DNA from 2 places in the Stappia sp. genome. Region 2 is predicted to be linked to the other one. Evidence: predicted binding sites of a transcription regulator. Region 2 holds the regulator's gene; the other holds the start of a gene.
What was found. Region 2 encodes HrcA, which represses chaperone genes, less so after heat shock. Its sites were predicted from a motif close to GTTAGCACTCNCNNNNNGNGAGTGCTAAC; they were not measured.
Positions count from the first base shown of each region.

Region 1: the regulator HrcA is predicted to act here: its motif matches at 1,633-1,661, upstream of groES (co-chaperone GroES).

Region 1 is NZ_CP157793.1:320,266-323,675, forward strand. Features, by position in the region: gene groL (chaperonin GroEL) at 1-1,135, opposite strand, end outside; gene groES (co-chaperone GroES) at 1,263-1,550, opposite strand; gene ABL312_RS01450 (TadE/TadG family type IV pilus assembly protein) at 1,826-3,410, shown strand, end outside.
Region 2 is NZ_CP157793.1:4,103,628-4,107,037, reverse strand. Features, by position in the region: gene ABL312_RS18390 (molybdopterin-synthase adenylyltransferase MoeB) at 1-767, opposite strand, end outside; gene hrcA (heat-inducible transcriptional repressor HrcA) at 838-1,905, opposite strand; gene rph (ribonuclease PH) at 2,118-2,831, shown strand; gene rdgB (RdgB/HAM1 family non-canonical purine NTP pyrophosphatase) at 2,855-3,410, shown strand, end outside.

The sequences.
Region 1 (3,410 bases), 890 kb from region 2:
TCACCGCGACGCCGCCGGCGAGCTTGGCCAGGCGCTCCTGGAGCTTCTCGCGGTCGTAGTCCGAGGTGGTCTCCTCGATCTGCGCCTTGATCTGCGCGACGCGGCCCTCGATGTCTTCCTTGGCGCCGGCGCCATCGACGATGGTCGTGGTCTCCTTGGTGATCTCGACCTTCTCGGCGGTGCCGAGCATGTCGAGCGTCACGTTCTCGAGCTTGATGCCGAGATCCTCGGAAATCACCGTGCCGCCGGTCAGGACGGCGATGTCCTCGAGCATGGCCTTGCGGCGGTCACCGAAGCCCGGAGCCTTGACGGCGGCGATCTTCAGGCCGCCACGCAGCTTGTTGACCACGAGGGTGGCGAGCGCCTCGCCCTCGACGTCCTCGGCGATGATGAGCAGCGGACGGCTGGACTGCACGACCGACTCCAGGATCGGCAGCATGGCCTGCAGGTTGGAGAGCTTCTTCTCGTGCAGGAGAATGTAGGGCTTCTCCAGATCCGCGATCATCTTCTCGGCGTTGGTCACGAAGTACGGCGACAGGTAACCGCGGTCGAACTGCATGCCCTCGACGACCTCGAGCTCGGTCTCGAGCGACTTGGCTTCCTCGACGGTGATCACACCCTCGTTGCCGACCTTCTGCATCGCCTTGGCGATGTCGTCGCCGACCTGCTTGTCGCCGTTGGCCGAGATGGTGCCGACCTGGGCAACCTCGTCGGAGGTGGTGATGGTCTTGGAGCGGGCCTCCAGATCCTTCACCGCGGCCTGGGCGGCGAGATCGACGCCGCGCTTCAGGTCCATCGGGTTCATGCCGGCGGCCACGGCCTTGGCGCCTTCCTTGACGATCGCCTGGGCCAGCACGGTCGCGGTGGTGGTGCCGTCGCCCGCGACGTCGTTCGTCTTGGAGGCGACTTCGCGCACCATCTGCGCGCCCATGTTCTCGAACTTGTCCTCAAGCTCGATTTCCTTGGCGACCGACACGCCGTCCTTGGTGATGCGCGGGGCACCGAAGGCCTTGTCGAGCACGACGTTGCGACCCTTCGGGCCGAGCGTGACCTTCACCGCGTTGGCGAGCGTGTCGACGCCCTTGAGCATGCGCTCGCGGGCATCGGCGGAAAACTTGACTTCCTTGGCAGCCATTTTCGTTACTCTCCTGATAAGTCTGGGATCCGTCCGGCGCGAAACGACGCTTGCCGCGTGCTGCGGCGCCCTGCGGGCGCCGGGCGGCGCGGTGTCGCGCCCGGGCGGGGGAAAGACGGGGTGCGGCTTAGCCCACCACGCCCATGATGTCGCTTTCCTTCATGATCAGAAGGTCTTCACCGTCGATCTTGACCTCGGTGCCGGACCACTTGCCAAACAGCACGCGGTCGCCGGACTTGACGTCGAGGGTGATCAGCTCGCCGTTGTCCTTGCGCGCGCCGGGGCCGACGGCGACGACTTCGCCTTCCTGCGGCTTTTCCTTGGCGGTGTCGGGGATGATGATGCCACCGGCGGTCTTTTCCTCGGACTCGACGCGGCGGACCACGACGCGATCATGCAAAGGGCGGAACTTCATGTCGTGCTCTTTCCTTTTCTGGCCAGCGTGGTACTCCTCCTGCCCGCCGGACACGCGCCGTGCGGGAGCGAACGCAGACCACGTTGGCACTCCTTGAATGAGAGTGCTAACAGCGCGCCTGATGTAGGATGCGCCCAAATCGCTGTCAATGATCTTCGCGCGAGATTTTTCGACCTCGGCAAACTGCGCCTGCCGCGGCGCGAAGGGCGCCGCGCATTCGCAATGCGCATGCGTCGGTCAACCTCTTCGTAAGAGGTCCCTCGTATCCTTTGCGCATGACAAAAGTGCGCAATCCCTTTCGGCAGTTCTGGCGCGACCGGCGCGGCGGCATCGTGGTGATCTTTGCCATCGTCGCGGGGCTGGTGGTGCTGATCATCGGCGCGGGCGTCGATTTCCTGCGCGCGCACAACGTCAAGTCCAGCCTCCAGGCGGCGGTGGACGCGACGGCGCTGGCCGCCAATTACGACAGCGACGGACTGTCGGAGGCCAAGGTCAAGGCCAATGCGGAAGCCTATTTCGGGGCGATCTACAAGGGCGGCGACGTCGATCTCGACGTCTCGGTGTCAAAGGGCACGGTGACGGTCAAGGCGACGCAGGGCGTCGGCACCATGTTCGGCGGGGTGCTGGGCAAGGAAACGCTCGACGTCGGCGTGCAGTCCCAGACGGTGATCGGCAAGAGCACCTTCGATGTCGTGATGGTGCTCGACAATTCCGGCTCGATGGGCGGCAGCAAGCTCAGGACGCTCAAGACCGCCTCCGAGGACTTCGCCGAGACGCTGTTCGCGCTCAACGACAACGGCGACAAGAAGGACCGGGTCAAGATCGGCCTGGTGCCCTTCACCTCCTTCGTCAACATCGGCGGTGACAAGGAGAACGAACCCTGGATGGATCGCGAGGGACTGTCGCCCATCCACTGGATCAATTTCGAGACCCGGGCCGACGGCACGCCGGACCCGGACGAATTCGAGAGCCAGTACTTCTACAACGGCAGGCCGAGCCGCTTCACCCTGTTCAAGCAGCTCAACCGCACGCCGTGGCTCGGCTGCGTGGAATCCCGCCCCGTTCCCTATGACGTGACCGACGAGGTGCCCGACCGGCGCAAGCCGGCCACCCTCTTCGTGCCGATGTTTGCGCCCGACGAGCCGGACGGCCAGTTCACCCGCGGCTGGGATCGCCACCAGAACGATTACATCCGCGACTATTCCGGCGGCTGCGACAAGAACATCTGGCAGGAGGCCCGCAAGCTCGGCCTGCCGCTCTGGGAATATGCGCAGGAGCGCATGTGCAAGTACCGCAATCAGAACAGGTCCTTCGGCAACAGCTACACGAAGGGACCGAACTACAACTGCCGCACCCGCCCGGTGACCGACCTCACGATCAACAAGAACGCGATCCTCAACGACCTGAAGCGGATGCAGGCGAACGGCAGCACCAACATCCACCAGGGCGTGATGTGGGGCTGGCGGATGCTGTCGCCGACCCCGCCTTTCACGAGCGGGCGCGTCGTGCGGCCGAATTCCGACGACGAACACGTCCGCATCATGATCGTTCTCTCCGACGGTGAGAATTTCTACCAGGGGCAGAACTCGTTCAACCGCACCAGCATCGGGGCCTATGGGTATGGCACCGAGGAGCGCATGGGCAACGGCGTCGACGACACCTGGGAGATCGAGAACGCGATGGACCAGCGCACCGCGCTCGCCTGCGAAAACGCCAAGAAGGACGGCATTTCGGTTTATACGGTGGCCTTCCAGATCAACGATCCGGACACGCGGGAGATGATGCGCCGCTGCGCCAGCAGCCCGAACATGGCCATCGACGCGCGCTCGAACTCCGATCTGGTCGATGCCTTCGAGCGCT
Region 2 (3,410 bases):
CCGTTGAGCGGGTTCTTCGCCGACCAGCGATAGCGGATCGTCTCGAAGCGCATGTCGCGGGCATCGACCAGCAGCAGGCGTCCGATGAGCCCCTCGCCGAAGCCGGCGATCTCCTTGATCGCCTCCATCGCCTGCATGGTGCCGATCATGCCGGTCAGCGCGCCGAGCACGCCGGCCTCGGCGCAGGTCGGCAGCAGCCCGTCGGCGGGACGCTCGGGAAAGAGGCAGCGGTAGGTCGGGTTGGGCGTACCTTCAGAATCGCGCTCATGCGGCTTCAGCAGCGTCAGCGATCCGTCGAGCCGGCCGACGGCCCCCGTCACCAGCGGTTTGCCGGCGAAGAAACAGGCATCGGACACCAGATAGCGCGTCGCGAAATTGTCCGAGCCGTCGATCACCAGATCGTAGCGGCCGATAAGCGCGAGCGCGTTGGCGGGACAAAGCCGCTCCGCCCAGGGCTCGACCTTCACATGCGGATTGAGCCGGGCGATGGCCTCGGCCGCGCTGGCCACCTTGGGTTCACCGAGCTGGTCGGTGTCGTGGATGACCTGGCGCTGCAGGTTCGACAGGGACACGGTGTCGTCGTCGACCACGCCGAGCGTGCCGACGCCGGCGGCGGCGAGATATTGCAGCACCGGCGCGCCGAGCCCGCCGGCGCCGATCACCAGCACGCGGGCGGCCTTGAGTTTCTGCTGCCCGGGACCGCCCACGTCCTGCAGGACGATGTGGCGGGCGTAGCGTTCGAGTTCGGCGGGGGAGAGGGTCGTCATGGATCTTTTCGCGGTGTTGGGCGTGAGCGTCGCATCCCTGCGCGTGTGGTGGCAACCGGGCGGCGCAGGGTCAGCGCAGCAAGCGACCGACGAGGCGGGCGGTGTAATCCACCATCGGGATGATGCGCGCGTAATTGAGGCGCGTCGGGCCGATGACGCCGAGCACGCCGATGATGCGCTCGTCCTGATCGCGGAAGGGCGAGACGACGATGGAGGATCCCGACAGGGAGAACAGCTTGTTCTCCGAACCGATGAAGATGCGCACCCCCTCCCCGCCTTCGGCCGCGGCCAGAAGCTGAATGAGGTCGCGCTTCTTTTCCAGATCGTCGAACAGCAGGCGGATGCGCTCCAGATCCTCTTCCGCTTCCAGATCGGACAGGAGGTTGGAACGGCCACGCACGATCAGCGAGCCGACATCCGTGCTCGCCCCGCTCTTGGTCGCGATGCCCGCCTCCACGAGCTTGGCGGTCAGCGCGTCGAGCTCCTGCTGGTGCCGGTCGCGCTGGGTCTCCAGTTCCCGGCGCGCCTCGGCCAGCGTGCGGCCTCGAATCAGGTTGGTGAGATAGTTCGACGCCTCCACCAGCGCCGACTGCGGCAGGCCGGGCGGCAGATCGACGACCCGGTTCTCCACCGACCCGTCGTCGGCGACCAGCACGACCAGCGCCTTGAGCGGCTCCAGACGGACGAATTCCACGTGGCGCAGCCGCGCGTCGGCCTTGTGGGTGAAGACCACCCCGGCGCCGCGCGACAGACCCGACAGCATCTGGCTCGCCTCGGTCAGCAGCTGTTCGCTGGTGCGCTCGCTCTGCGCCGCCTTGACCTGCACCTCGATCTGGGCGCGCTCGTCCTGCGTCAGGTCGCCGACCTCGAGCAGCGCGTCGACGAAGAAGCGCAGGCCGCCCTCCGTCGGCAGCCGGCCGGCGGAGGTATGGGGCGCATAGAGCAGGCCGGAATGTTCCAGATCCGCCATCACGTTGCGGATCGAGGCCGGGGACAGCTGGATGCCGGGATGGCGCGACAGATTGCGCGACCCGACCGGCTCGCCGGTGTCGAGGTAGCTTTCCACGATCGCCCGGAAGATCTCCCGCGAGCGCTGGTCCAGCTCGTGCAGGCTGACCGGAGGCACACCCAAAGTCACGTCTCGTCGATCCCCATCAGCTCCGTCTCGTTTCGCCGGTCCCGGTGCCGGGACCGCGGTCGGGCGGCGCGCGTGCGCTCCGCCGTGTCCTAGATATAGGACATATCGCGCCAAGACCGTAGTCCCCCGTTGCGCGCCCGCGAACCCCCATTTCAACGCGCGGGACTTTGCATTAGAAGAACGGCAGAAACGCAGTCTGGAAAGGGATCGACATGCGGCCATCCAAACGTGCGGCCGACGAGCTGCGCGCCGTCACGCTGGAACGCGGCGTCTCCAAACACGCGGAAGGCTCCTGCCTCGTGAAGTTCGGAGACACGCATGTGCTGTGCACCGCGAGCCTCGAGGACCGGGTGCCGCCCTGGCTGCGCGGCCAGAACCGCGGCTGGGTGACGGCGGAATACGGCATGCTGCCGCGCGCCACCGGCGAGCGCATGCGCCGCGAGGCCTCGGCCGGCAAGCAGTCGGGCCGCACGCTGGAGATCCAGCGCCTCATCGGGCGCTCGCTGCGCGCCGTGGTCGATCTGCCCGCACTCGGCGAGCGGCAGATCTCGGTCGACTGCGACGTGATCCAGGCCGACGGCGGCACGCGCACGGCGGCGATCACCGGCGCCTGGGTGGCGCTCAAGGATTGCCTGGAGTGGATGCGCGCGCGCGACATGGTCGGCGCCAACGTGCTGAAGGATCACGTGGCCGCGATTTCCTGCGGCATCTATGCCGGCACGCCGGTGCTCGATCTCGACTATGTCGAGGATTCCGACGCCGACACGGACGCGAATTTCGTGATGACGGGCACGGGCGGCATCGTCGAGATCCAGGGCACGGCGGAAGGAACGCCCTTCACCGAGGAGGAATTCGCCGCGCTGCTCGCCCTCGCCAAGACCGGCATCTCGCGCCTCGTCGACTTCCAGAAGATGGCCATTTCCTGAAAACCCCCTTTCCCGAGGCACGCATGACCACCGCATCCCGCCGTCTCGCCCCCGGGCGCATCGTTCTGGCCAGCCACAATGCGGGCAAGCTGCGCGAGTTCGACGAGTTGATGGCCCCCTTCGGCTTCGACGTCGTCTCGGCCGGTGCGCTCGACCTGCCTGAACCGGAGGAAACCGGCACGACCTTCGAGGCCAATGCCGAGTTGAAGGCCCGCGCGGCGGCTGAGGCCGCCGGTCTGCCGGCGCTCGCCGACGACAGCGGCTTCTGTGTGGCCGCGCTCGACGGCGCGCCGGGCATCTATTCCGCGCGCTGGGCCGGGCCGGACAAGGACTTCGCCATGGCCATGCGCACGGTGGCGGAGAAGCTCTCGGCCGCCGGCGTCGCGCAGGCCGAGGGCGCGCGCGCCTCCTTCGTCGCCGTGCTGTGTCTCGCCTGGCCGGACGGGCACGCGGAGTTCTTCCGCGGCGAGGTGGAGGGCGAGATCGCCTGGCCGCCGCGCGGCGACGGCGGCTTCGGCTACGACCCGATGTTCAGGCCCGACGGGCACACGCGCACCTTCGCGGAAATGTCCTCGCAGG